Regions from separate parts of the Pantoea allii genome, predicted to be linked through region 1. Evidence: predicted binding sites of a transcription regulator. Region 1 holds the regulator's gene; each other region holds the start of a gene.
The links. Region 1 encodes Fur, which represses iron uptake genes when iron is present. Its sites were predicted from a motif close to ATAATAATGAGAACNACTATCAA; they were not measured.

Region 1 (7,446 bases):
CGCCCATGCGCATGTTATCGGCGGTGCCGGGCACTGGGTGCACGCTGAAAAACCGGATGCGGTTTTACGCAGTATTCGACGCTTTTTTGCACTTTAAAACGGCTTAACTGGCTGTAAAAGTTTAAGATTGGCGTCCGTGGTTAGCCTGGAGTATGATGGCGCGCTAAATTTTTGCCGTGGGGCAACTTACCCGCGGGAAGAGTCAATAATTTAATCTGCGCAGCGGAAACGCCTCGTTCGCGCCCATTCAGTTGTATTAAGTCATGGCAAAAGAACACACTGACCGCACCACGCTCGATCTGTTCGCTAACGAGCGTCGCCCTGGTCGCCCCAAAACCAGTCCGCTCACGCGCGATGAACAACTGCGTATCAACAAACGCAATCAACTGAAACGTGACAAAGGGCGCGGGCTTCGCCGTGTCGAACTCAAAATGAACAGCGACGCGGTGGAAGCGCTGAACATGCTGGCTGAACAGCGTAATCTCAGCCGCAGCGAATTAATTGAACAAATGCTGTTGGCACAGCTCAAACTGGACTAATGCGCGTAAACCGCACACAGAAACAAATGTCGCGGCTTTACACGTTCCGCCCGTTTGCCCGGTCTGCTATTATTTGCTGAATAGGCTTCGGCATTCATTCTATCATCAGGATTTAAGAGGTTATTTTACCCATGGCAATCGTAGGCATCTTCTTTGGCAGCGATACCGGTAACACCGAAAACATTGCAAAAATGATCCAGAAACAACTGGGTAAAGACGTTGCAGAAGTTCACGACATCGCGAAAAGCACTAAAGAAGACTTAGAAGCCTTTGACATCCTGCTGCTGGGCATTCCCACCTGGTACTATGGCGAAGCACAGTGCGACTGGGATGACTTCTTCCCTACTCTGGAAGAGATCGACTTCAACGGTAAGCTGGTTGCGCTGTTTGGCTGTGGCGATCAGGAAGACTACGCAGAATACTTCTGTGACGCCATGGGCACCATTCGTGACATTATCGAACCTAACGGTGCCATCATCGTGGGTCACTGGCCGACCGAGGGCTACCATTTCGAAGCCTCAAAAGGTCTGGCAGACGATAACCATTTCCTTGGCCTGGCCATTGACGAAGATCGTCAGCCAGAGCTGACCAACGAACGCGTTGAGAAATGGGTGAAGCAGATTTTTGATGAGCTGCAGCTGAAAGAAATTATTGAAGCCTGATCGCGCTGAGCTCAGTGTGGACGCAGGTTCACACTGGGCGAATGTCTTTTCCTATAAAAATAATAGCTACATTTTTGTAACTTTCCCCATTTAATCTGTAGAATACCCGCATCGATCATCTGCTTATTTCCCTGGAACTGAGATGACAAAACGCGAAATGCCAGCATCCGCTCTCCATGCCATGTGCAGCGAACATCGCCGCTGGCGCACCGCAGGAGCATCGGTTTTCATTTCAGCGCATCAGTTCTATAATGAGACGCAAATGAGAATGGCGGTCGATCGACATACAGGCTACGTGCCACAAGAGTGACTAAAGTAACAGGACAATATCCGCATGACTGACAACAATACCGCATTAAAGAAGGCTGGCCTGAAAGTCACATTGCCCAGACTTAAAATTCTGGAAGTGCTTCAGGAACCTGCATGCCATCACGTCAGCGCGGAAGATCTGTATAAACGCCTGCTCGACATGGGCGAAGAGATCGGACTGGCCACGGTTTACCGTGTCCTTAACCAGTTCGATGATGCAGGCATCGTAACCCGCCATAACTTTGAAGGCGGTAAATCGGTGTTTGAGCTGACACAGCAGCACCATCACGATCACTTGATCTGCCTGGATTGCGGTAAAGTGATTGAGTTTAGTGATGAATCCATTGAGACGCGTCAGCGTGAGATCGCGACGCGTCACGGTATTAAGCTCACCAACCACAGCCTGTACCTGTACGGTCACTGTGCACTGGGCGACTGCCGTGAAGACGAAACACTGCACGACAAATAACCTCTTTCCGTTTTGAAGTAAAAAAGCCGATGCTTGCATCGGCTTTTTTATGCCTGAATGTCAGGCCACCAGCGTTTCCTGCAGATAGCGCCAGCGAGGAACAGAGGTGGTGCAATCCAGAATCGCCAGCGAGATACGGCTTTTGTTTTCTCCGTTCATCATTTGCAATTCACGGTACTGAATCGTCACTTCGTTGGCATGCTCAGAAAGAATCACGTGTTCGCTGGTCGCAATGCGCATCCCCTCCCTTGCCCCCTGCAATCGACGAAACAGATCTTCAACTTCATTCAGATTAAGCTGCTTTCCCTGCGGCGTGACCATGCGAAAGTCAGGATGAAAGTGAGAGAGCAGCAGGTGAAAGCTGTCGCCACTGGCATAACGATGATTAAAAATATGTTCAATGAGCTGATGCAACACGATAACGCTGTGTTTAGCTTCCTGTGCGAAAACCGTCATTTTTTCCTTTTAAACCCGCAAACTGAGACTTCAGAGGGTTAGCGTACCTGAAAAAAAAGAATTAACATCTGGAAATTTATTAAAAAAATTAAACTGAGAGCGGTTCCACAAAAATAAAATTAATGACTGTTGATGTGCTCAGAAGAAATGTCGGCGTTAAAAAAAATATCCATAACAAAAAAGGGCGATAAGTCGCCCTTTTGATTATCCCGTAATGAAAATGACGCGTCGGTTATTCGCCGATTTTCGTCCAGGTATCGCGTAAACCGACGGTACGGTTAAACACTAACTGCGCCGGCGTGGAATACAGGCTGTCGGCACAGAAATAGCCTTCACGCTCGAACTGGTAAGGTGCACTGGCTGCCGCGTCACGCAGGCCGGGCTCAACAAAACCTTGTTTGATTTCCAGCGAATCCGGATTGATTGTGGTCAGAAAATCGTCTGCCGCACCGGGATTGGGCACGCTAAACAGGCGATCGTAGAGACGAAACTCTGCAGGCAGCGCATGTTCAGCAGAAACCCAATGGATAACGCCTTTAACTTTACGGCCGTCAGCCGGATCTTTACTCAGCGTATCCACATCACAGGTGCAATAGATGCAGGTAATATTGCCCTCTTCATCTTTTGCAACGCGCTCAGCACGGATCACGTAGGCATTACGCAGGCGAACCTCTTTACCCAGAACCAGGCGTTTATATTGCTTGTTCGCCTCTTCACGGAAATCGGCCCGATCGATCCAAATCTCACGGCTGAATGGCACGTCACGTGTACCCATTTCAGGTTTGTTCGGATGGTTAGGCATGCTGAGCACTTCGTTATGACCCGCAGGCAGGTTTTCCAGCACCAGCTTCACCGGCTCCAACACCGCCATCGCACGTGGTGCATTTTCATTGAGATCGTCGCGGATACAGGATTCCAGCGAGGCCATTTCAACAATGTTGTCCTGCTTGGTGATGCCAATACGGCGACAAAATTCACGAATCGAAGCCGCGGTATAACCACGGCGACGCAGGCCGGATACCGTTAACATACGCGGATCGTCCCAGCCTTCCACATGCTTTTCACTGACCAGTTGCGTGAGTTTGCGTTTTGACATCACGGCATATTCCAGATTCAGACGCGAAAATTCGTACTGACGCGGATGAACCGGAATCGTGATGTTATCGAGCACCCAGTCATACAGGCGGCGGTTATCCTGGAATTCCAGCGTACATAGCGAATGCGTAATGCCTTCCAGCGCATCGGAAATACAGTGGGTAAAGTCGTACATCGGGTAGATGCACCACTTGTTGCCGGTTTGATGATGTTCGGCAAACTTAATACGGTACAGCACCGGATCGCGCATGACGATAAAACTTGAGGCCATGTCGATCTTTGCACGCAGACAGGCTTTGCCTTCTGCAAATTCACCGTTGCGCATCTTTTCAAACAGGGCGAGGTTTTCTTCCACGCTGCGATCGCGGTAAGGGCTGTTTTTGCCCGGTGCGGTTAAGGTGCCACGGTATTCACGGATTTCTTCCGGGGTCAGTTCATCTACGTAGGCCAGGCCTTTGCCAATCAGTTCCACCGCATAGTGGTAAAGCTGATCAAAATAGTCAGATGAATAACGAACGTCGCCGCTCCATGTAAAACCCAACCACTGCACGTCGCGCTTGATGGATTCAACAAATTCCATATCCTCTTTAACCGGATTGGTATCGTCAAAACGCAGATTGCACTCACCTTGATAATCTTGAGCAATTCCAAAATTCAGGCAGATTGATTTAGCATGACCGATGTGCAGATAACCATTTGGCTCTGGCGGGAAACGGGTGTGCACAGTGCTGTGCTTCCCGCTTGCCAGATCCTCGTCAATAATCTGACGAATAAAGTTAGTTGGGCGGGCTTCAGCCTCACTCATCTCAAAATCCTCAACGCGTAGAATGGGTGGTTTATACCACGTAATATCCGGGTATGATCCACAAAGCGTTGCAGAGAAACAACCGTTTGTTGGGCGTTTAAAATAAAAAAGGCAGGAATCGCTTCCTGCCTTTTGTTGTGGATACAGCGAATTAGCCTTTTATTTCATACAGCGGCGTTTCGCCTGCTACGACCTGGCCCTGGGTCAACAGCGTCAAACCCGAGAAGTCTTCGATATTACTGACCACCACCGGACTGATCATCGAGCGGGCATTCGCATTAAGGTAGTCAAGATCCATCTCCAGTACCGGCTGGCCTGCCGTCACCTGAGCGCCCTCTTCCACTAAACGGGTAAAGCCCTGACCGCCGAGCGCAACGGTATCCAGCCCCATGTGCACCACGATTTCTACGCCGTTTTCGCTTTCCAGACAAAAAGCGTGGTTGGTGTTGAAGATTTTCACCACCGTGCCCGCAATCGGGGCAACGACGCGCTTATCGCTCGGTTTGATCGCTACACCGTCGCCGACCGCTTTGCTGGCGAAGGCGTCATCCGGTACGGCATCCAACAACACGACTTCACCGCTCACGGGCGCCACTAAGGTCGCGATAACGCGTTTTTCGCTGTTCAGTACGGCCTGCGGTTTCACGTCGCTGGTCGCTGCTGGCGCGCTGGCGCTACTGGCTGCTGCCGCCGCGACCGGACCTTTCACCAGCACTTTTTTCATCGCCATGGCAATGCTTTCCGCCTGCGTACCCACGATAATCTGGACACTCTGCTTGTTCAGGCGGATTACACCTGATGCGCCAAGGCGTTTTGCCACGCCTTCATTGACCTGGCTGGCATCCTTCACATTCAGGCGCAAACGAGTAATACAGGCATCAATAGCGGTTAAGTTTTCTGAACCGCCCACCGCACCGATATAACGACGCGCCAGCGATTCGGTCGCACTTTCGCCATTATCGGTGGTGTCGACATTCACGTCATAACCATCGGTTTCATCCCCGGCAACCGCCAGCTCGCGGCCAGGCGTCATCAGATTGAATTTTTTGATGGTGAAACGGAACACAACGTAATAGATGACGAAGAACACCAGACCTTGCGGAATCAGCATGTACCAGTGGGTTGCCAGTGGGTTCCGGGTAGACAGCACCAAATCCACCAGCCCCGCGCTGAAGCCAAAGCCCGCAATCCAATGCATGCTGGCCGCAATAAACACGGAAATGCCTGTCAGCACGGCATGAATCACATACAGCACGGGTGCAACGAACATAAAGGAGAATTCCAGCGGCTCGGTAATACCGGTAAAGAACGCGGCGAAGGCCGCAGCCAGCATAATACTCCCGACTTTCACCCGATTTTCTGGACGCGCGCAGTGGTAAATCGCCAGCGCGGCACCAGGCAAACCGAACATCATAATTGGGAAGAAACCTGCCTGATAACGACCGGTGATCCCAGGTATTGCCGTACCATTCGCCAGCGACTGAGCGCCACCGAGGAACTTAGGAATATCGTTAATCCCTGCCACGTCAAACCAGAAGACGGAGTTCAACGCATGGTGTAAGCCAACCGGAATTAGCAGGCGGTTAAAGAAGGCGTAAACCCCCGCGCCCACCGATCCCAGCTTCTGAATGTGCTCACCAAAATTGACCAGACCATTAAAAATTAATGGCCAGATGTACATCAGGATGAACGCCACCAAGATCATCAGGAAAGACACAAGGATGGGCACCAGGCGACGACCACTGAAGAACGAAAACGCTTTCGGCAGTTCAACATGGCTAAAGCGGTTATACACTTCCGCCGACAGTACCCCGACCAGAATACCGACAAACTGGTTACTGATTTTACCGAAGGCAGGCGGTACCTGAGCCACCGGTATTTTCTGGATCATCGCCACAGCAGCAGGTGAACACAGCGTGGTGACCACCAGGAAGCCGACAAAGCCAGTGAGCGCGGCCGCGCCGTCTTTGTCTTTTGACATGCCATACGCCACGCCAATCGCGAACAGGACCGACATGTTTTCGATAATCGCACCACCGGACTTGATCAGCAGTGCGGCAAAGGCATTACCCGCCCCCCAACTGTCCGGATCTATCCAGTAGCCGATCCCCATTAATATTGCTGCAGCAGGCAAAGTGGCGACCGGCACCATTAGCGCCCGCCCCACTCGTTGTAAGTAACTTAACATTGACCCATCCCCCTTTAAACTGACTTTATAGCTTTGCTGCCGCTTAATGTTGTTATGTCAGCAGCAAGCCTCTGACGGCATTACACTCAATGCTGTAGAGTGTAATAATAATTTAATTCGCTTCACAAATTAATAGCTGCTATCTGTGACAATTATCACCAAAAATCGATTTTTAAGGACCTTCTTACTGGCTTTAAAGACCGACTTATTTTATGATGCGAAATATCAAGACGCGCTGATTCCTCTGCCTTTGAGCCTGCATTTTAGGCTTCACCCACATGTTTACTGCGCGTCAGATCATTAACTCACATTCGAGGTGCAACATGAGACTGATTCCTTTATCCACACCCACGCAGGTCGGCAAATGGGCAGCGCGCCATATTGTGAATCGTATTAATGCGTTTAATCCGAGCGCTGACAAGCCTTTTATCCTGGGATTGCCAACCGGCGGAACCCCACTTGAAGCCTATAAACACCTGATTGACATGCACAAATCGGGCCAGGTTAGCTTTAGACACGTCGTGACCTTCAATATGGATGAGTACGTTGGCTTGCCTAAAGAACACCCGGAAAGCTACCACAGTTTTATGTACCGTAATTTCTTTGACCACGTTGATATACAACCAGAAAATATCAACCTGCTGAATGGTAATGCGCCAGATATTGACGCAGAATGTCGCCGTTATGAAGATAAAATTCGGACACTGGGTAAAATTCACCTGTTTATGGGTGGCGTTGGCAATGATGGACATATTGCGTTCAATGAACCGGCCTCCTCTCTGTCTTCCCGGACCCGAATCAAAACCCTGACTCACGATACGCGCGTAGCAAATTCGCGCTTTTTCAACGGTGATGTGGATCAGGTGCCAAAGTACGCGCTTACCGTAGGCGTTGGCACGCTGCTGGATGCCGAAGAAGTGATG
Region 2 (7,446 bases), 2.0 Mb from region 1:
CGATTCTGAGCGCGTTGGTCGGGGCAGAGATGCTGGCGCTGGGCTGGGGATTTGCCACCATTTTTGCCGTACTGGCTATTCCGGCGTTGTTAACGGTGGCGATGATTACGGCAAAAGGACGTTATCAGCAGCGCCAGGCCGCCAGCAGAAGCACGCCTTCCCGCTGGGGAATTAGCCCAGGGGATATCCGCTAATCAGGGCTATGTTACGCCCAGATGCTGTCCGCTCAGGGCACACAGCCGGTTGAGGTGGTCGGCGTGTTCAGCGGCGGGCTCACCCCGGATGGCATTTCTTGATATTGCCGTCCGGTGCAGGGCGACGACGGTGGCAGCGGGTGCTGTCTGAGCAATGTGTCAGGCGAGAACAAAGAGGGTTCTGCCGGGCTGGCACGGACGGGCTGCTCTGGCTCGGGATCGGCCCGGAAGGGCGGACGTACCTGGCTTCTTTTCTTCTTACCTGAGTGATGGTCGTGACGAAAACGCTTTAACCTGCCCGGCGGGGCCGCGCTGCGTGAGGCATGGATGAAACGAATCAGTGCCACGCTGCGCAACTGGCGACTAAAACATTTAACCATCCCGGATGAGGGTTTACCGGATTCATAACAGCGCCTGAAAAAGTGCAAAGTGATCAGGGTATTGGTGGCGGCATAGCAGGCTCCCGAACAGTGTGAAGCCATGTTTGAACCGGGTAGCAGCAGTGATACAAACAAAAAACAGCGAGACAGCCAGAGCAGCATCGTCCGGTCTGGCGGCGGGCAGGGATCGGATGACGTCTCGCTTGCCTGGATTAAGGCGTTACTGGCGTGAGAAAGGGTGCCGTCAGGCCCGGCGAAAACGGGAGCGGGAGACAGGCGTGATGGGCGATCTCCCTCACGAGTAAGGTCAGCGTGGTCATGCGGTAAACGGCGGCCTCGTAATGAAAGCCACGGTATTGTCCGACGTAAAAGCGAAAGTAGGCTGGTTATGATTGCATTGCTCATAGTCTGTTTATCATTCTGTTTGCGCAACAATCGTGCGCGGGGATTCCCCCTGCTCACGAAAGCGATTTTTCACTGACTCGCTTCTCTGACAATGGAAATGCCGATTTATGCTGACTCTCGTGTAATTAATTGGCCCGATAATAAAATACGCTGCGTTTGCCGTTCGGGTTCTTTCACCTGACGCAGGATAAGTTCCGCCGCCTGTCGCCCGGTTTCTTCACTGGCGGAAGAAACATAGGTGAAAGAGGGCGAGGTCAGGTTCACGTGCAGCATGTCTTCAAAGCCCACCAGCGCGACCTGTTGGGTCAGGAACACATCCTTACCCACGGTGCGTCCCGTATGATGAATCCCTGAAATCGCCCCAATGATCGCATCCGGCGAGTGACAGAGCAGGGCGGTAATGGTGTTGTTCTGCTCCAGTAACTGGCGAGTGGCATAAGCGGCGGCCTGGGTATCGGCCCGACAGGAGGGCGTAAACCCTTCCCGCAGCGCCAGCCCGTGCTGGGTCAGGGCACTGCGAAACCCGAGTAAGCGCTGTTGCCGGATCAGATCCCCTTCAATCCCGCCAATGTAAGCAATATTGCGATGACCGCGTTCTATCAGATAGCGCGTCGCCAGGTGCGCGGCCTGGCGGTTATCACGCATCACCAGATTGCACTTCTCTGCCAGCAGCGACTGCGATACCACCACCAGCGGCAAAGGGCAGTGCAGGAGTTGCTCGGGCAGGCTGGCGTTTCGCGTGTTTGACGCCAGATAGACGACCCCGGCGACGCCCTGCTGTTTAAACGAAAGCAGGCAGCGTGCCAGTGATTCGTCGTCGTCAGTGGGCTGGCCCAGAAACACCAGGTAGCCCTGCTTTTCAAGCTGCTGAACAATGCTTGCCATCACCTTGACAGAGAAACTGTCGCTGAAATCGCGCAGAATCAAACCGATAAGGTTAGAGGTACTGGCGCGCAGATTCGCCGCGGCCACATTTTGCACATAGTCGAGCGCATCAATGGCGGCGTGAACTTTCCTGATGGTGGCATCGGATATTTTTCCTTTCTGACGCAGCACCAGTGAAACGGTCGAAACCGAAACACCGGCATGTTTAGCAACGTCAGTAATGCTGACTCTCTTCAAACCTGCTCCCTGACATTCACGTCATCCGCCTGATACCGCTTTGCCCGTCGCCTGCAGAAACGCAGGTCAGGATTTGCCCACCATCCCGGACAGCGTCTGGGCAATAAACTGCGCTCTGGCACCAAAAATAATTTGTATTCCGTTATCGCCGACAAAAACCACGCCGCGCGCGCCAAGGTTATTAAGCCCTTCACGGTCGACCTCATTGCTGTTGGCCACTTCAAGCCGAAGGCGCGTAATGCAGGCGCCCACCGCGCTGATATTCTGCTCGCCGCCCAGCAGAACCATAATGTCGCTTGCCAGCTCTGCATCGGTTTTATCATCGGTCGTGGCCGTCACATCGGTTCGTCCCGGCGTTTTTACATTAAACCGGCGTATCACGAAGCGGAAGGTGAAATAATAAATCAATGCCATCGGCACGCCTACGATAACGGCACTGAGATAGTGAGTCTGATAACCGTTAAGAGAGGGCACAATGCCAAAGGTAATGTAGTCAATCATTCCGGCCGAAAAGGACTTCGCGATATGAGCATACAGCAGGTACATGGTCATATACGCCAGGCCTGCCATGATGGCATTAAAGACATACAGCAGGGGCGCGACAAAGATAAAGGTAAATTCTACCGGCTCGGTGATCCCGGTTAAAAAGCAGGTCAGCGCCGCCGAAAACAGGATACCGAAGGCGATCTTTTTGTTTTTCGTATGGGCTTCGTGATACATCGCCAGACAGGCGGCGGGCAGCGCGAACAGCATCAGCGGGTACTCACCTTGCATAAACTTGCCCGCATTTTGGTAGGTGTTGCTGCTAAAGGATTTCACGCCCTCTTCCAGCATCTTGAACCAGATGGTTTGATCGCCATGGATCACCTGGCCGCTTTTGGTCACGTAATCGCCAAAGGAGTACCAAAACGAAGGATACCAGATATGGTGCAGGCCAAGCGGTATCAGGGCGCGTTCGACCAGTCCGAAAATAAAGGTTGAGGCCGCCTGATTATCACCGTTAACGATAACCGACAGCGCATCAATCCCTGCCTGAATATGTTGCCAGACATACGGCATCAGCAGGCCAAGCAGGAAGGATAAAAACGCGGTGGCAATGGCGACAAAACGCTTACCGGAAAAGAAACCGAGAAATTCCGGGAGCTGCAGGGTATGGAAGCGGTTATAGCACCAGGCGGCCAGAATACCGCAGATAAGTCCACCAAACACACCCATCTGCAACGTCGGAATGCCGACGACCATGGCATATTTTCCGCCCTGAGCCGCCATTTCCGGCGTGATATGCAACATAGTGCCGATGGTAATATTGGTCACAAAGACGGAAACCGCGGCAGAGAGCGCGGCGATACCGGACTCGGAGGCCAGCCCTACCGCGGAGCCGATAGCAAACAGCATCGGCAGGTTATCGAAAATCACCCCGCCGGCATTCATCATCAGCGGCAACTCAAATTTATTACCAAATGCCAGTAGCAAGCCAGCGGCAGGCAGCAACGAAATGGGCAGCATGAGCGCCCGGCCAATCATTGATAGTTTTGATAACGACTTAACAAATCCTGAGAGCAGTCTCATGCCAGGTTTCCCCAATGTTGCGCTGTTATTAGCGTTTTTATAGTAGGTAGAACGTTTTAGTAGAACGTTCTACTCATCCTGCTGCAGGGGGATTTTGGCCGCAACATAATTTTTACATTCACCGAAACGAAAAACTTATTTTATGAGATTGATCGCTATTAGCCGTTTTGGCGCATCTGGAGGCGGTAAAAATGCTGGGTTAACTGAGCAACCTCTGCTCAGGGTGTCAGCCAAAAGCCAAAAGCCCCGTGGTCTCGACAGCCACGCCATCTGTGTGTAACGCGGCACGAAGCATATTGTCTGGGCCTGGTGGCCTGGTAAAATTAACTCGCCGCCGCAGCCCAAAGCCCTGCGTTATTTCCTTGCAGGCCGTTATGTCGCCTGGGTGTGCGCGGATGGCTATAACGAGGGAACCTCCACTTCAGACCATCAATGGCAGAGCTGCTACCACGTATTCCAGCAGAGCGATGCGGCGAGGTCGGGCACCGGCACACTCACGTTGACCGTTGACCGTTGACAGGTGAAACAGGGTTTGATGAAACCGGCGGCAATAAGGCGAAGTGGACAGGGGCTATCGTTCCTGTGCTAAAAACACAGTGCCTTGTGGTGAAAGCTGACGTATGGGGCGAGATGGAAAAGAGCGCCGTGGGCCTGTGAACCGCTCGCCTGAAGCACTGGCGGCTCAGGCGTAATGCAGGCCATCCCAATACGAGCGTAATAAAGCCAGCGCGTACAGGCCCTGAGACTAAGCGTCCTTTTTCCAGTGCTGGCTCCATAGCCTGGAGGCGCGGTAGATTGTAAATACTAATGAGAACCACTATCAATTCGATTGATTTTTGCTATCATCTGCACTTATTCCGCATCCTGAATATGAAGTTGGAGAAGCCGCGTGGTAGCCAGTGATTTAATGCAAGCAGACCTTTCCGTATGGGGCATGTACCAGCATGCTGATATCGTGGTGAAGGTCGTCATGATTGGTCTGTTATTGGCCTCTGTTGTGACCTGGGCCATTTTCTTCGGTAAGTATGCTGAGCTGAGCGCGGCCAAACGACGCCTGAAACGTGAACAGCTGGCATTGGGTGAAGCCCGCAACCTGAATGATGCCGCGCGCGCCGCCCAGCAGTTTAAAACCACCAGCCACAGTGCGGTGCTCCTTAACGACGCGCAAAACGAGTTGGAACTTTCTGCAGGCGTTGAAGACACGGCCGGAATCAAAGATCGTACCGCTTTCCGGCTCGAACGTCGCGTCGCTGCTTTCTGCCGACACGCTGGCCGCGGCAATGGTTTCCTGGCAACGATTGGTTCCGTCGCGCCGTTTATCGGTTTGTTCGGCACGGTCTGGGGCATCATGAACAGCTTTATTGGTATCGCCAAAACCCAAACGACCAATCTAGCCGTTGTTGCCCCCGGCATCGCTGAAGCCTTACTGGCGACCGCGATCGGTCTGGTGGCCGCGATTCCGGCGGTGGTGATATACAACGTGTTTGCCCGCATGATCGCCAACTACAAAGCCTCGTTAGGGGATGTTGCTGCGCAAATTATGCTGCTGCAAAGCCGCGATATCGACCTGGGAAACCTGGCACAGCCTGAAGCCAACCGTCCTGCCGCCGCGCAAAAACTGCGTGTAGGGTAAGCGTTATGGCAATGCGATTAAACGACCCGTCCGAAACCGATGGTGAAATGCACGAAATCAACGTCACGCCGTTTATTGACGTGATGCTGGTGCTACTCATCATCTTCATGGTCGCGGCGCCGCTGGCGACCGTTGATGTCCGTGTGAATCTCCCGGCGTCCACCAGTGCGCCTCAGCCGCGCCCGGAAAAACCGGTTTACCTCTCTATCAAAGCCGACAAGCAGCTCTATGTCGGCAACGAGGCGGTAAATAATGCGTCGCTGATTAACGTGCTGACGCAGCAGACGCAAGGCAAGAAAGACACCACGATTTTCTTCCAGGCCGACAAGTCTGTGGATTATGAAACGCTGATGAGCGTTATGGATGAACTGCGCACGGCCGGTTATTTAAAAATCGGTTTAATGGGAATGGAAACGGTCAAGAAGTGATGAATCAGGCGGGGTAAACCCGGTTAAGCCGCAAGCCTTGACCCTTTTTCACTTCTCAGATGCAGTTAATACGCTTACCTGTCCCCACATCTTAAGCCCTCCTCAAAAAGCGCTCACTCTGTAGCGCTTTTTTTGTCTCTGCTTTTTTGCAGAATCTTCGATAGCCTTTTGTCAGTCAACGCAGGCAGATATGCTGCTGTAGCTCTTCTGTTAATTTCTTGTTACGGAAACTCACGAGTTTGTAAAGTGCAATGGTGATCAATGTCACATTAATCTGGCTTCTGGCAGGCTAAAACGGATAAAAAACCAAGGAAGCCGTGATGAGCCATAGTGAAACTTTACAAAAGCCGCCCAAGAGCGCGGCCAGAACCATTTTCAACGTTACCAGTGGTAACTTCCTTGAAATGTACGACTTCATGGTATTTGGCTATTACGCGACCGCGATAGCCAAAACCTTCTTCCCCGGTGACGATCCCTTCTCTTCATTAATGCTGACGTTGATGACCTTCGGCGCAGGTTTCCTGATGCGCCCGCTGGGGGCGATTATTCTGGGGGCTTACATTGACCACCATGGTCGTCGCAAAGGGTTGCTGTTAACGCTCGGCCTGATGGCAGTGGGTACGCTCACCATTGCGCTGGTACCGGGTTATGCCACGCTTGGCGCGGCGGCACCGGTCCTGATTCTGCTGGGTCGTCTGCTGCAGGGCTTTTCAGCCGGCGTGGAGTTAGGCGGTGTGTCCGTGTATCTGGCCGAAGTGGCCCCAAAAGGACGCAAAGGGTTCTTTGTGAGCTGGCAATCGGGCAGTCAGCAGATCGCCGTGATTTTTGCTGCGCTGCTGGGTCTGGCGCTGAACCATCTGCTTTCCCATGATGAAGTGACCGAGTGGGGCTGGCGTATTCCCTTTGTGGTGGGCTGCCTGATCGTGCCATTCCTGTTCTATATCCGCCGTATGCTGGAAGAAACCGACGCCTTCAGCCAACGTAAACATCACCCGGCGATGACAGAAATTATGCGTTCGGTTGCCAGCAACTGGGCACTGGTACTGGCGGGCATGTTGATGGTCGTCACCACGACCGTGATGTTCTATATGATTACCGCCTTTACGCCAACCTTTGGCAAAACGGTGTTGATGATGAGCGACAAGCAGGCGTTTATGGTGACGCTGTTCGTGGGCATTTCCAACCTGTTCTGGCTACCGGTGATGGGCGCGCTGTCCGATCGCGTCGGTCGTCGCCCCCTGTTGCTGACGTTTACCGTGCTGATGATTGCCACGGCCTGGCCCGTACTGCACTGGATGGTGGGGTCGCCGAGCTTTGCCCATCTGCTGGAGGCGGAATTATGGCTCTCCTTCCTGTACGCCAGCTACAACGGTGCCATGGTGGTTTATCTGGCGGAAATTATGCCGGCAGAAGTGCGCGCCGCCGGTTTCTCCATGGCCTACAGCCTGGCAACCGCGCTGTTTGGCGGCTTCACGCCAGCGGTGTCGAGTTATCTGATTCACGCCACGGGTGATAAGGCGATGCCGGGCGTATGGCTGACCTTTGCGGCCATTTGTGGGCTGATTGGCACCTTGCTGATTGGTCGAATGGTCAAACAGTACCGCGCGCGCCATGGCGGCACGCCGGTCAGCGCCGCACTTTAAAAGGCAATATCGACCACCACGCTGTCGCTGTAGTTGCCCGCAGGCGGCGTGTTTTGGGTGGTGAGGACGCGC
Region 3 (7,446 bases), 1.3 Mb from region 1:
TCACGCACATCGCGCGCCATGCCAATCGAGTCCAACCCACCCATTTGCACCAGCGAAGTGACCGATTCTTCTTCACGCTGACGATGACTGCGGGAGTCATTACGAAGCACTCGTCTTGCTTCTCGACGCGCTTTGATCACTGCTTTCTGTCTTCCCATAGTGGCACCTTACAGTTGGTTTCATTTCCCGCTCAGGCAACAAGCCCGATGCGATTACGTGAACGCTTTAGAGGTTTCAGTTGGCTTCCTTTAGAGCCGTGACAGGCCATGACGATTGATATCCGGCAGCAAAACAGCCTTGCCGTTTACCGGTAAAAAAGGAATGAGGTTGAAGAGAGAAAACACGTTGAGGTGTAAAAGCGATTGAGGAAGAAAGGTCCTCACGGGAAAGTGCGATATTGTTTACTGCTGTACGGCTGTAAAAACATCTATCCATGCGCGAACTCCAGTGTGAGACATCAACACGCCCGATTACGCTTTCATAGTAAAGTGAACCATCTTATTGGTATTTTGCAACAGTATTTTCACTTTAATGAAAAATAAATATTCAACCGACCGTTAACACTGACCTTACTTAAATTAAATTACGCTTGTATTACAGCGTGTTAGTTTATTTGTCGTCAGGTGAACAAACGTTAAAAACGGAGCGCTAAAAAACAGGCTGGAGAGGAAAACGGCCAGGCGAGGAGACGGCATCCTGTGCTGTCACACACAACATGCCGTGACTAAAATTTAATCAACTCTCGAGTAAGGACTGGCCTAAATAATGTTTTTCACTGATAACGCCAGGTAATACAAAAAAGTACCCCCCGCCAAACGGACGTATATACTCTTCCAGCGCCTCACCATTCAGACGATTTTGTACGGTAAGAAAGCCTAATTCTAAATCATGCTGATAACAAACAAACAGCAATCCCATTTCCAACTGGCCCGACGCTGAAATACCCGCTGAATAGCTGTATCCACGGCGCAGCATCAAACTGCTTTCGGTTGCTGCGGTGCGTGGGTTCGCCAGACGAATATGCGCATCCAGCGCAATAATGTCGCCATCAGGGTCCTTGCGATAATCCGGCACGTCGTGCTCGTTCTGCATGCCCAGCGGTGCACCACTCAGTTTCTCTCGGCCGAAAATCGTTTGTTGCTCACCTAATGGCGTGCGATCCCACATTTCAACATGAAAGCGGATCAACCTTACGGCCTGATAACTGCCGTGACGCGCCCACTCAGGTTCGGCCTGTTCTTCCGTTACCCACAGCAGCTTATCCATCAACGCCGTGTTATGCGTGTCCGGGTTAGCCGTGCCGTCTTTGAAGCCCAGCAGATTGATCGGCGTTTCTTTGCCTGCGCTGCGTGCGGCGTGATCGGAAATAAACCCCTCCCGACGCCAGCGAATGCCTAACAGATCGGGCGTGTGTTTGACCACATCACGCAGCGCATGAATCACCGTGTCCTGGGTGTTCGCACAGATTTGCAGCAGCAGATCGCCGTGGCACTGATTTGCATCCAACGCGTCGTTAGGAAAACGCGTCATTGTCTGCAGTTTCACCGGTTTCAGCGCTGACAGGCCAAACCGCGCATCAAACAGCGAGTGGCCGACCGAAACAGTCATGGTCAGATTATCCGGGGCAATCTCTGCCCCGAGAATGCCTGAGTCGAGCGGCGGCAACTGCGGGTTGGTCACTGCGGGTGCCATGCCGCCCCGGGTCAGAAAGGCGATGCGCTGCGTCAGCAACCGGAACAAACGCTGCAGTTCCTGCTTGTCGCTGGTCAGCACATCGAACGCCACCAGCATCATCGACGCCTGCTGCGGCGTCGTAATGCCAGCCTGGTGCACGCCATAAAACGGCTGCGTCTGCTGGCGCGCGTTCGGCGTCACTGTGCCCGGCGAAAAGCTGTCGGGATTCTCGGCGGCCCCGGCATGAAACGGGCATCCGGCACTGACGGCCGCCGCGCCACCGAGCATCCCCAGGCCTTTCAAGAGACGGCGACGCGATGGCTGGGTCAACTCCTGATCCTTATCCATGATTAATCCAGGCCTAAGGTGCCACGCAGCAGGGAAAGATCTTCAGCCAGGGCGGTGATCGGGCCCTTCAACGCGGTGCGGTCGGCAGGCGTCAGTTTTTCGTAAGATTCATACCCCTGACCGCTGCGGTATTTATCCAGGATCGCGTCAACTTTAGCGAAATTCGCATCCACTTTCGCCAGAAGCTGGGGATTCGCCTGCTTCAGAACAGGACGCAACAGCTCGACAATTTTTTGCGCGCCATCGACGTTAGCCCGGAAATCCCACAAGTCGGTGCGGCTGTACCGATCTTCCTCTCCAGAGATTTTGCTGGAGGCCACTTCTTCGATAAGCCCCGCCGCGCCACCGACCACTTTTGCCGGTGGGAAGGCCAGCTCGCTGACGCGTTTTTGCAGATCGTGCACATCGTTGTTCAACTGTTCGGCATAGCCCGCCATATCTTTGGTGCTGTTATCAGCAAACAGGGCTTTTTCCAGACGGTGGAAACCGGTGAATTTCGGATCTTGCGCTTTTTTCTCATAATCATCTTCACGGGCGTCGATGCGACCATCCAGATCGGAGAACAGCTCAGCGATGGGTTCTATACGTTCATAGTGCTGGCGCGTCGGCGCAAACAGCGCTTTGGCTTTTTCTACATCCCCGGCTTTCACCGCGTCAGTAAAGGCCTGGGTGCCCGTCACCAACTGATTCACTTCATCAGTCACATAGGCTTTATAAGCGTTGATCGGGCCGGCCAGTTGCATCAGTTCGGTCTTCCCTTTCTGCGCACTTTTGCCGCCGCTGCCCTGCACAATCAACTTACCTTTCGGGTTGGTCAGCAGGCCACAGGTCATTTCATATTCACCAGCTTCGAGATTGGCGGTCAGTTTTTGACTGAAACCCGGTGCAATATTTTCGCGCTCCTCAACCACCATCACACCTTTGAGGATTTCCCATTCCAGCGCTTTTTGACTGTTATTTTTGATTAAAAACTGAGTCTTACCCGCCTGAACCATCAGCGACATAGGCTCGCACTGCTTGTCAGTGACACTCACGCTAACCTGTGGGATCGCGGCGGCCAGCGTAGAACCGGAAACCGCCAGCAGCGAAGCCAGCACCGCATTACGGCGAAAACGCATCATCATATTTTTCCCTATAAAGTCAGAGGCGCGGCGAACGCGCCAGGTAAACGCGTTAGCGCGCAGCGGCTGAGGTTTCAGCGCGTGCAGGCATAACAAACAGTAATAACGCGGGAATCAAATAAAGCAGCCAGACGGCCACCTCACTGATGCTGGGGGCTTCCTGATAGCCCAGAATGCCCTCCAGCAGCGTGCCAAACAGCGAGTGCGTCGATAAGGTATTACTCATATCGAACGCCACCTGCTGAAAATGGTTCCACAGACCAGCCTCATGAAAGGCGCGGATAGCGCCTGCCGCCAGCCCTGCAGCAACGAACAGAATGAAAATACTGGTCCAACGGAAAAAGTGCGCCATGTTGAGGCGCACGCCGCCCCAGTAGATCGCCATGCCCAGCAACACGGCAGTGGCTAACCCAAGCAGAGCACCTAGCGGCGGTGCGTAACCCACATCCTGCGTGAAGGCGGCCAGCAAAAAGAACACCGATTCCAGCCCTTCTCGCGCCACGGCCAGGAAGACCATCAGGACCAGCGCCAGACCGCCCCCGGCGGATTTCTGTAAGGCCTGATCAACCGCCTGCTCAAGTTCCCGTTTGATATTGCGCGCTACCCGGCGCATCCAGAACACCATAGAGGTCAGGATGACGACCGCAACCACCGCCACGATACCTTCAAACAGCTCTTGCTGTTTCTGAGGAAACTCGCCCGTGGTCTGGTTAATAAAGATGCCCAACGCCAGGCAAAGCGCGGCGGCAATAAACACGCCCGCCCACATGGCCGGAAACCATTGTGTGCGCTGCGTCCGTTTCAGGTAGCTGGCGATGAGGCTGACAATAAGTGCCGCCTCCAGACCTTCACGCAGCATGATGAGAAAAGGAACAAACATCGCCAACCTCTTAAATGTTAAGCAGCGTCAATAAGACGTAAATTTACGTAAAAACGAACGATACCGATTATCATTACCACTCAGAAAAAAACAAGTTCCTTGGTGAAATAATTTCGTAACTGTCTGTGCCAAATGGCAGGCAAAAAAAAGCCCGCCCTCAATAAGGCAGGCTTTTTCAACGCATAACGCGATTTATTTGGTCAGGAATTCAGCCTCGGCAGCCTCAAAGCGTTCGACGGCCTGCGCTGAGGGTTCACGACTCGCCAGGCTAAAGATCACGATGGCGATACTCGCAAAGATAAAGCCCGGAATGATTTCATACAGTCCCAGCCAGCCATACTGTTTCCACACCAGCACCGTTACCGCCCCCACAATCATGCCCGCCAGCGCACCGTTGCGGTTCATGCGTTTCCAGCATACACCAAACAGGACCACCGGCCCGAATGCCGCGCCAAATCCGGCCCATGCATAGCTGACCAGGCCTAAAACCCGGTTCTCCGGGTTAGACGCCAGTGCGATAGCAATTAATGCCACCAACAGCACCATCAGACGGCCGACCCATACCAGCTCTTTCTGACTCGCATTTTTGCGTAAAAAGCCTTTGTAGAGATCTTCCGTCAGCGCACTGGAACAGACCAGCAGCTGACAGCTGAGCGTGGACATGACCGCCGCCAGAATCGCGGAAAGTAAGATGCCCGCAATCCAGGGATTAAACAGGATGCGCGCCAGCTCAATAAACACACGTTCGCCATTCTGCGAAACGCCTGCGGCCTGAGAAGGGTTGTTCTGGAAATAGGCGATACCGAAGAAACCGACGGCTACCGCACCTGCCAGACAGAGAATCATCCAGGTCATACCGATACGGCGCGCGGTGCGAATAGATCGATGTGAGTCCGCCGCCATAAAACGCGCCAGAATATGGGGCTGACCAAAATAGCCCAGGCCCCAGCCCAATAACGACAGCACGGCAACCACATTCAGCCCTTTAAACATATCCAGGTTTTCAGCGCCTTTGGCCTGAATAACCGCCACGGAATCGCTCCAGCCACCCACGGCAATCACCACGAAAACAGGCGTCAGAATCAGCGCGAAAATCATCAGGCTGGCCTGGACCGTATCCGTCCAACTCACGGCCAGGAATCCGCCCACCAGCGTATAGAGAATCGTGGCGGCCGCACCGGCCCACAAAGCCGTGGCGTAATCCATCCCGAAGGTACTTTCAAACAGGCGAGCGCCCGCAACCACACCTGACGCGCAGTAGATGGTGAAAAACACCAGGATCACCACCGCAGAAATCACCCGCAAAATTTTGCTGCGATCTTCAAAGCGGCTGGTAAAGAAGTCTGGCAGCGTCAGGGCGTTATCATGGTGCTCTGTCTGGACACGTAACCGCCCCGCCACGATTTTCCAGTTAAACCATGCCCCGATAATCAGGCCAATAGCGATCCAGCTTTCAGAGATACCGGAAAGAAAAATGGCACCGGGCAATCCCATCAACAACCATCCACTCATATCAGAGGCACCGGCTGACAGCGCGGTTACGACACTGCCCAGACTGCGGCCACCCAATATATAGTCGTCGAAGTTTTTGGTTGAGCGCCAGGCGATAAAACCGATGAGCACCATCCCGAGGATATAAATTAAAAAGGTCACCAACATTGGCGTACTTACTGTCATTTGTTTCTCCGTTATTATCCGATCTCTTAAGAGAAATCTTTTTCCTGAACCATCGGAACGTGACGGCGTCAGGGTAGTACCGCATCAAGAGAAAGCGATTTCCCTTAAGGCGCGGTATCCTGCCGTAAAGGCACGGCGCACACAATGCATTTAACACATCCGTCACATTGGTTTCACCTCCCAAGCCTTTTTAAATGTTCACAGGTTGCGCCCGCTCACAGTTAAGTTGCACCTTTGCATCCCTTTCAGCCTTTATCTTGAATGGGGTTGCAACATTGGCGAGTTTCTTGCAGCAAGATTTGTGCCGCTTTTAAATGTTAATAATGAAAGGGGTTTCAAAGTGTGCAACTGAGGTCACATTTAACACGGTTGCACAAAGTTGCAACATGGGTAATAGTGCAGCCCATGCTCTGGTCAAAACCGTTTTAAGGAAGAGAAAATCATGGGAACAACCACCATGGGGGTGAAGCTGGATGAAGCCACCCGCAGCCGCATTAAACTGGCGGCACAGAAAATTGATCGCACGCCGCACTGGCTGATTAAACAGGCGATCTTTAATTATCTGACCCAGTTAGAAGCGGGTGAGACGGTGGAAGAGATTCCATTGCAGCTGAGCGATGCGGCCGCCGATGAGCTTGCCCCGGAAGAGATGGTTCAGCCCTTCCTTGAATTCGCAGAAAACATTCTGCCTCAGTCGGTTGCCCGCTCGGCGGTGACCGCCGCGTGGCGTCGTCCAGAGACCGATGCCGTTCCCATGTTGCTTGAGCAAGCCCGTCTTCCGGCCGCGCTGGCAGAAAAAACCCATCAACTGGCGTACGCGCTGGCCGACAAACTGAGGCACCAAAAAGGGGCAACCGGCCGCGCCGGCATGGTGCAGAGCCTGCTGCAGGAGTTCTCCCTCTCCTCTCAGGAAGGCGTAGCGTTAATGTGCCTGGCCGAAGCCTTGTTACGTATTCCCGACAAACCGACCCGCGATGCGCTTATCCGTGACAAAATCAGCAACGGCAACTGGCAGTCGCACCTTGGCCGCAGCCCGTCACTGTTTGTGAATGCCGCCACGTGGGGATTACTCTTTACGGGGCGTTTGGTCTCAACCCACAATGAAGCCAACCTGTCGCGCTCGCTCAACCGGATTATAGGTAAGAGCGGCGAGCCGCTGATCCGTAAAGGCGTGGATATGGCGATGCGCCTGATGGGCGAGCAGTTCGTGACCGGTGAAACCATTGCCGAAGCCCTGGCGAATGCCCGCAAGCTCGAAGAGAAAGGCTTCCGCTATTCCTACGACATGCTGGGTGAAGCCGCCCTGACCGCCAGCGATGCCAAAGCCTATCTGGTTTCCTATCAGCAGGCGATTCACGCCATTGGCAAGGCCTCGAACGGCCGTGGAATCTATGAAGGCCCGGGTATTTCGATCAAGCTGTCTGCGCTGCATCCGCGCTACAGCCGCGCCCAGTACGACCGGGTGATGGACGAGCTGTATCCGATTCTTAAGTCTCTGACCCTGCTGGCCCGCTCTTACGATATCGGTATCAACATTGATGCTGAAGAGGCCGACCGCTTAGAGCTTTCTCTTGATATGCTGGAAAGGCTCTGTTTTGAACCTGAGCTGGAAGGCTGGAACGGCATTGGTTTTGTCATTCAGGCTTATATGAAGCGTTGTCCGTTTGTCATTGATGAACTGACGGACCTTGCTCAGCGCAGCCGCCGCCGCTTGATGATCCGTCTGGTAAAAGGGGCCTACTGGGA
Region 4 (7,446 bases), 870 kb from region 1:
CCGGTTTCATTTTGACTCTCACAGGCGATTTCCTGGGTCAGGTCACCGGCAGAGATAGCACGCATGTAATCAGTGGCCATGCTCAGCGGTTTCAGCAGCAGGGTTCTCAGACCGCCCCAAACAGTGGCAACGGTGACAAGGGCAATGATCGCGATAATCAGCAACGTCCACAGCATATTGCTGTAGTTGCTATCGTTTTCAGCGGCGATCTGCTTCATTAACTGGTAGTTGGCACTGCGCCATGTCTGATAAGCCTTATCCAGATTATCCTGAGCTTCCTGCGCATCAAGATTCCCGTAACCCTGATAATTATTATTTTTCAGAAAGTCTACTGAGGCGAGCATTGTCTCGTGCATCTTGGTGTAAGCCGCCTCAACATTTTTTGTCACCTCAGCATGCTGACCCGGTAATGCGGGTGCAGTCTTATAAGCCTGGAAATACTCATCAGCTTTATCGGCGGACTGCTTCGCCACCTCCAGCAGTTTGGCAATAGACGCCAGTGATGCGGGATCTTTCTGGTTTTTAAGAAAGCGGATCGCCACGCGACTGATCGTCACGCGCGTCTTGATCAGCGTCTGCACGCTGTCGCTGAGTTGTTGTTGTTGCAGCGTAAGTTGTTCCGTGTGCGAAAAATTGCGACCAGCCTGGCTGACAGAGGAATAGAAAAGAAAGCCCGTAATGGTCAATAGCGCACTAAATAGAAATAACACGGCAACAATACCCGTCGTGATTTTAAGGTTTTTAAGCATTGCAGTAATCCCGGTAAAAGGTGATACAGGTTTATCGGTATTAAAATGATTAGCTTAATAGTGACGCGGTAAATAATGTGATCTATGACAGTAACTAAGAAATAAAAGCGGCTTTTCTGAAAAGAGAAGATGTTCGCGAGCCCTTGGGGGACATCGCCTCAATGATAAAAGGCAGCGTGGCTAAAATGTACCATCAGATACATTATTGTGATCTGACAATAATAAAAAGGTCCACGGGTTGTGCCCATGCGTCGTTATTTTGCACAACAGATGCCTGTATTTTCACGTGAATATAATAACGCTTTGAAATAATAAGAATGAAAACGTGATGGTCGGCGCTTTTCTCTCACTGGCGTTATTCGTGCAAGCGATGCAGAGGTTAGCGGATGTCAGACTTTATGGCGCAGTGGAGGGCGAAAAATATTCTGCAAGGCTGCCGCGAGGGCGAATGCAGTTTATGACAGGCATTAAAAAACCCGCACAAGGCGGGTTTTTTTCACAACGACTTAACTGCTCAGGCTGTTGCCATCATCGCTATCGTAAGCGGTCGTGAGGGCGTCAGTTGTTACAGTGCAACAACATTGCCAGCTGAAGGACCTTTAGGGCCGTTCTCGATTGAGAACTCCACTTTCTGGCCTTCATCTAAAGTTTTAAAATCGCTGCTCTGGATAGCAGAGAAATGTACGAATACATCTTTGCTTCCGTCCTGAGGAGAAATAAAGCCGAAGCCTTTATCAGCGTTAAACCATTTTACTAAACCAGTCATTTTAGTCGACATAGAGGTGTCCTTTTCATTTTTGAGCCACACAAGGTGACGAAGATGGCCTGTTTTGCAGATTTTACTTATTGGGCACTTAGGAGGAGGCTCATGAAGAAGGGCATCTGGGAATGACGCTTGAACTGAGGACTGCTTTACTAAAACTGCTTTCATAAGGTCTGTATTCCAAACCGATGTCGCTACACTATAGCGGTTGAACTTATTAAGCAAGGTTTAATTTTATTTAAGTCATAAAGGCCAGACAGCCGGTTCGAAACCCCGGACAGCTGTTTATCCCGGCCGCCGCCGGTCTGGGGTTTTCGCCTTGCGGTAAGTCGTTACAACCCTTTCTGCGTTTCCTTGCGTTTCTCCCCATCCAGATCAAGAAACAAGAATAGTTATCATTTGTATAATTTGCGTTCTGTTGTTACTGGATCGAATAAGGCTATGCAAATAAAACCACGCACGACCTATCGTATTGGGGGATACCAACATTCCATTCATCCCGCCTGGCGGCAAAAGCTGCTAACCATGGGAATGCTGCCCGGCACGTTGATTGAGGTGGTTCGCGTAGCGCCGTTGGGCGATCCGGTGCAAATCCGTACGCGCCGCGTCAACCTTGCGGTAAGGCAGCGGGATCTGGCTGCCGTGATGCTTGAAGAAATAGACTGATGAAAACCTTGACCCTTGGCCTGATTGGTAATCCCAATACGGGCAAAACCACCTTGTTTAACCAGCTTACCGGCGCGCGGCAGCGAGTAGGGAACTGGGCTGGCGTCACTGTCGAACGTAAAGAAGGGCAGTTTTTTACGGCAACGGCGGATGTGCGGCTGGTTGATCTGCCCGGCACCCGTTCGCTCACCACGCTGTCGGCGGATGGCTCTATTGATGAGAGCATTGCCTGTCGCTACCTGTTCGACGATCGTGCCGACCTGATTGTGAATGTGGTCGACAGCTCGAACCTGGAGAGCCATCTTTTCCTGACGTTTCAACTGCTGGAGCTGGGTGTTCCCTGCATTGTGGCGCTGAATATGCAGGATATTGCGGCCAGCAGACATATCCACATCGATGTCGCCGCGCTCTCAGCCCGGCTGGGCTGCCCGGTCGTTACGCTGACGTCCACGCGTGCCGAAGGACTCGCTCATCTCAAAGCCGCCATTGATGGCTGGCACAAAGCGATAGCGCCACTGCCGGTGGTTTATCCGCCCGCTATTGAGGCAGCGATTTTACGTCTGCGCGCCATGATGCCTGATGATATCCATGTGCAAAAACAGCGCTGGCTGGCGTTACAGCTGCTGGAAGGCGATATCAACAGCCGCCAGGTTTGTCCCGCAGTCGTGCCACATTTGGCCGAGATTGCCCAGGAAGCCGGTGGTGATCCAGCAATGGTCATCGCCGATTGCCGTTATCAGGCTATCAGCGCCCTCTGTGCCGCCGTCAGTAATATTCAGCAGTCAATGCCCGGCGCACTGACCGAAAGGCTGGACAACATCGTGCTCAACCGATGGTCAGGTGTGCCGGTTTTCCTGGGCGTGATGTACCTGATGTTCGTACTGTCGATTAATATCGGTGCCGCACTACAACCGATATTTGACGGCGGCTCGGTGGCGCTGTTTATCCATGGAACGCAATGGCTCGGCTATACCTTTCATTTTCCCGACTGGCTGACCGTGTTTCTGGCGCAGGGAATCGGTGCTGGCATCAATACGGTGCTGCCGATTCTGCCTCAGATAGGGCTGATGTATCTGTTCCTGTCGTTTCTGGAGGACTCCGGTTATATGGCGCGTGCGGCGTTTGTTATCGATCGCCTGATGCAGTCGCTGGGCTTACCCGGTAAATCCTTTGTTCCCTTAATCGTCGGCTTTGGCTGCAATGTCCCCTCTGTGATGGGCGCCCGCACCCTGGATACACCCCGTGAGCGCTTACTCACCGTGCTGATTGCGCCCTTTATGTCCTGCGGCGCTCGCCTGGCGATTTTCGCCGTGTTCGCGGCGACGTTCTTTGGGGCTTACAGCGCCAGCCTGGTCTTTTCCCTGTATGTACTGGGCATTGTTGTTGCCATTGTCACCGGGCTCATCCTGAAAAACACGCTGCTACGCGGCGAGGCTTCTCCGTTTATTATGGAGCTGCCCGTCTACCACCGGCCTCATCTGAAAAGCCTGCTGATCCAGACCTGGCAGCGGCTGAAAATGTTTATCATACGGGCCGGGCGGGTCATTATTCTGGTCAGCATGGTTATCGGGCTGCTGAGCAGCTTTTCGTTTAACGGCTCGACGGTGGACAATATCAACGCGTCTGCGTTGGCTTCTGCCAGCAAGATCGTGACGCCTGCGCTGCGGCCAATCGGTGTCACCCCGGACAACTGGCAGGCTACCGTGGGGCTGGTCACCGGCATTATGGCAAAGGAAGTGGTGGTCGGAACCCTGAACAGTCTCTATGTCGGTGAAGATGTGCAAAGCGGTGACTTCGACCCGCAGCACTTTGATCTGCTGGGCGAACTGGGTGATGCGCTGACCGCAACCGGCGACAGCCTGAAAGCGGCATTTAGCCTCACCGCGCTGGCAAACCCCATTGAAGCCAGCAAAGGAGACAGCGAGATCAGCGCCAGCCAGATGGGCGTGATGAGTGCGAAGTTTGGCAATGGCTTTGCCGCTTACAGCTACCTCATCTTTGTGCTGCTCTATGTCCCTTGCGTGTCGGTTATGGGTGCGATTGCCCGCGAGGCAGGAAGAAACTGGATGCTCTTTTCGTTTTTCTGGGGCTTAAACGTGGCGTATTCCGTTGCCACGCTGTTTTATCAGAGCGTCAGTTTCCACCATCATCCGGGGTTGAGTTCGCTTTGTCTTATCAGCGTGGTGATGGTGAACAGCGTGGTGTTTGTTCTGCTGCGACGGTTTAGCGGGCGCGTAAAGACGGTGCCTTTTACTGGCACGACAACGGCGCGGGGATGTGGCGGCTGCCACACCTGCACCGGGCAACGGCATCGCCGCTAGATTCTTTATATTTGATACCGCCGGATGCCTTGAACCCGCATCGCTGGCGGTTGACCTTATTGACAGGATGACGCGAGGCGATGCGCGCGGGCAAACGCCGGGCGAATATCGCTGTGAACTAAAAACACGCTGAGCGCTTACCGGCCAGCAAAGCCAGGTGGTGTCGGCAATCAGCCTGTATTCACCACAGAGGTAAAATCCGCATTGTTCCCTGGCGTGGTTTTGGGCACCCAGGGCACTGAGCCAGATGCGCGTGGCGAGAAAAATGCTTTCATCATTGTGCGGCTTATGCAGAAAAGCGTATTCCTTATATCAATATCAGGAATCGTTAACACGGAAAGATATCCATAAACTTCGACGCAATAAACTTAAACGTAAATTAAACACAATGGCTTCTTCTGGTTTATATATTTCTTTTTAGTAGACTTTGCGTGTTTTTAGGTAAAGGTATTTTGCAGCCATGAAATCCTTATTATAAGGATATTCTTATTAATGGGCCTGCACTGCGGCATTCCCGCCTTGTGATGATGATAAATACTGCCTGGCGTTCGCGTTTCAACGCTGTTTGCAGAGCCTGCTTATTGCGAAAGCGATCCGCATCTGAGTAGAGTATTCCCCCCTGTTTTCTGTTTATTTTTAAAGGCCATTTTAGCGGCGATGTAAATTACAGAATACTCTTAGTTTATCTGTTAATTTATTGTTTTTATTTAATTTTTACTCGCGATAAAACAGGGTAAACATTTTGATACAAAAATTGACGATGTGCATACATACGACTGATTTAGAGTAGCGAAAAATTTGTACAAATAAAAATTTTTGGGACTAACTGGCACTCTCTTTTGTATTTCACTTTAATAAATATGTCACACCAGAGGTTATATGAATAACGATCAACAAGTCCCTTTAGTGTCATTTATTGTGCCTGTTTATAACGGTGCGGCATTTATTGAACGTTGTGTTGAGAGTATTCTTAAGCAGCCTCAGGCTGAGCGCTGCCAGGTGATTCTGGTGAATGATGGGTCCAGCGATAATTCACTTGAGCTGATGAATAAATACCAGAATTATCCTGGGGTATTGATTATCAATAAGCCCAATGGCGGTGTTTCTTCGGCGCGTAACTGCGGACTGGACGCCGCACGCGGTACATTTATTTCTTTCGTTGACGCTGACGACTTCCTGCCTCCTGCGGTTCTTGATACCTGGCTTACGCTTATGAAGGATGATGTGGTTCTGGCTGTAGGCGAATCACGTACCTTTTCTCATGACGGAAAGCCGCTTTCTGAGGTAACAGAAGCCGATTCTCAGCGCAGTATGTCTGCCGATAAGGCGATAAGTGAACTGTTGTATCACACGCCGAAGCACGGTATCTGTGACAAATTTTTCCGCCGGGAAATCGTGCAACAGCAGCAATTGCACTTTCGTGAAGATATCTTTAACTTTGAAGACCTGCTGTTTGTGATCGGCTATCTGTCCGCCGCGAACCCCGGGCAGGTGGTGTTTAGTCGCCGTGTGGTTTACCACTATGTCGAGTCCAGAAATTCCGCCACACGTTCCGAGCTTAAAGAAAAACACTTTACCTATGTACGTGCTTTTGCCGGGATAAAAATGTTGCTGCTGCGGCCACAGGAACGCTTTTACTACTTTTTATTCCTCAAAGTGACCGCTTCGCATATCTACAAGGCGTTGCACAGTGAGGAGTTCAGCGCTGCGTTTGTTAAACAGTACATCGATCTCTATCGTCAGAACTATCGTGCTTATTGCGCTGCCGGCATCATTCCAAATGCATGGAGCCTGTATTTCACCTTCTTCTTTCTGTCGCCGCGGCTGGTATCCGGGTTGCGCCACGTCGCACAGAATGTGTTGAGGGGCCGGTCGTGAAACAGAAGCTGCAAAACTCGTTGTGGATGATCATTGAGAAACTGGTTGCAGTCTTTGGGCTGATGTTCGTCACGTCCTTCGTGGCGAAATACGTGGGGCCTGTCACCTTTGGCGTCATCGCGATTTCAATGCTGATCTTTCAGTTTATCCAGTCGGTTGCCATGATGGGCTGCGATGTGATTTTGCTGAAGCGTATCGCCCAGAATCACCGCTCGGGCATCCGGCTTATGGTGCCTGCAGTCATATTAGTCTTTGCCATTTACTGTGTGCTGTCGGCGATAGGCATCATCGTGATGCGCGAGGAGATGAATGCGCAGGCCTTTATCTTTATCTGTGCTGCTGCCTTAGCTTGCCTGTTTTCAGCTATCGATCTGATTAACATTTATAACGAGGCGGTTTTAAATGCGAAGCTGAACGTGATCGCTAACCTGACCGGGCTGCTCATCAGTTTAGGCATTCGCTATGGGATTTCTTATTACCAGCTAGCTCCAGAGTTGCTGGCGATTCCCATTGTGCTGGCCACCTTTATTCCTTTCCTGATTAAGATCTGCGTGTTTGGCTGGTATCACCGACGATCTCAGGTGCGGCCGCCGCTTCCTAAGCTGAGCCATATCCGGCGTTACAGCCGCTATATTCTTCAGGCCGGACGGTCACTGGTGCTGTCGGTGATTGCGATTACCATCTATACCCGACTCAACCAGCTCAGCGTCTCATGGTTTTTAGGCCTCAAAGAGGCGGGCATTTTTTCGGTGGCGATGACGCTGTCGGTTGCCTGGGTATTTTTACCCAATGCGCTGTTGGCGTCTTTCTATCCGGCCCTGTTTGCCGAGCGCGATCCTGAGGTGGCTGTGATACGCGCTCAGAAACTGCAGTTACTGGTCATTGCCGTATCCTTAGGAGTTATCCTTGGCATCGCACTGGTGGGGCCCTGGTTTATTGAGCATTTCTACGGTGCCGCTTACACCGAAGCGATAGCCCCGATGGTGTTGTTGAGTATCGGTGCCATGTTTGGTGTGTTAAGCAGCGTGATGGATCGCTTTATCATCAAATACAACGGCTACCGTTATCT

Region 2: the regulator Fur is predicted to act here: its motif matches at 4,472-4,494, upstream of exbB (tol-pal system-associated acyl-CoA thioesterase).
Region 3: the regulator Fur is predicted to act here: its motif matches at 4,075-4,097, upstream of efeU (iron uptake transporter permease EfeU).
Region 4: the regulator Fur is predicted to act here: its motif matches at 1,895-1,917, upstream of feoA (ferrous iron transporter A).

Annotation. Positions count from the first base shown of each region.
Region 1 covers NZ_CP125958.1:3,334,313-3,341,758, forward strand. The annotation lists gene ybfF (esterase) at 1-97, shown strand, start outside; gene ybfE (LexA regulated protein) at 264-539, shown strand; gene fldA (flavodoxin FldA) at 671-1,201, shown strand; gene fur (ferric iron uptake transcriptional regulator) at 1,536-1,979, shown strand; gene QNH99_RS15805 (hypothetical protein) at 2,040-2,435, opposite strand; gene glnS (glutamine--tRNA ligase) at 2,668-4,335, opposite strand; gene nagE (N-acetylglucosamine-specific PTS transporter subunit IIBC) at 4,487-6,523, opposite strand; gene nagB (glucosamine-6-phosphate deaminase) at 6,847-7,446, shown strand, end outside.
Region 2 covers NZ_CP125958.1:803,337-810,782, forward strand. The annotation lists gene QNH99_RS03970 (MFS transporter) at 1-194, shown strand, start outside; gene QNH99_RS03975 (hypothetical protein) at 227-676, opposite strand; gene QNH99_RS03980 (hypothetical protein) at 675-806, shown strand; gene malI (Mal regulon transcriptional regulator MalI) at 1,085-2,101, opposite strand; gene QNH99_RS03990 (PTS transporter subunit EIIC) at 2,168-3,670, opposite strand; gene exbB (tol-pal system-associated acyl-CoA thioesterase) at 4,578-5,303, shown strand; gene exbD (TonB system transport protein ExbD) at 5,309-5,731, shown strand; gene QNH99_RS04005 (MFS transporter) at 6,052-7,374, shown strand; gene QNH99_RS04010 (spore coat U domain-containing protein) at 7,371-7,446, opposite strand, start outside.
Region 3 covers NZ_CP125958.1:2,042,427-2,049,872, reverse strand. The annotation lists gene phoH (phosphate starvation-inducible protein PhoH) at 1-158, opposite strand, end outside; gene efeB (iron uptake transporter deferrochelatase/peroxidase subunit) at 736-2,022, opposite strand; gene efeO (iron uptake system protein EfeO) at 2,025-3,146, opposite strand; gene efeU (iron uptake transporter permease EfeU) at 3,196-4,023, opposite strand; gene putP (sodium/proline symporter PutP) at 4,216-5,700, opposite strand; gene putA (trifunctional transcriptional regulator/proline dehydrogenase/L-glutamate gamma-semialdehyde dehydrogenase) at 6,143-7,446, shown strand, end outside.
Region 4 covers NZ_CP125958.1:4,209,255-4,216,700, reverse strand. The annotation lists gene QNH99_RS19815 (methyl-accepting chemotaxis protein) at 1-749, opposite strand, end outside; gene cspA (transcription antiterminator/RNA stability regulator CspE) at 1,315-1,527, opposite strand; gene feoA (ferrous iron transporter A) at 1,954-2,178, shown strand; gene feoB (Fe(2+) transporter permease subunit FeoB) at 2,178-4,499, shown strand; gene QNH99_RS19795 (glycosyltransferase family 2 protein) at 5,379-6,377, shown strand; gene QNH99_RS19790 (oligosaccharide flippase family protein) at 6,374-7,446, shown strand, end outside.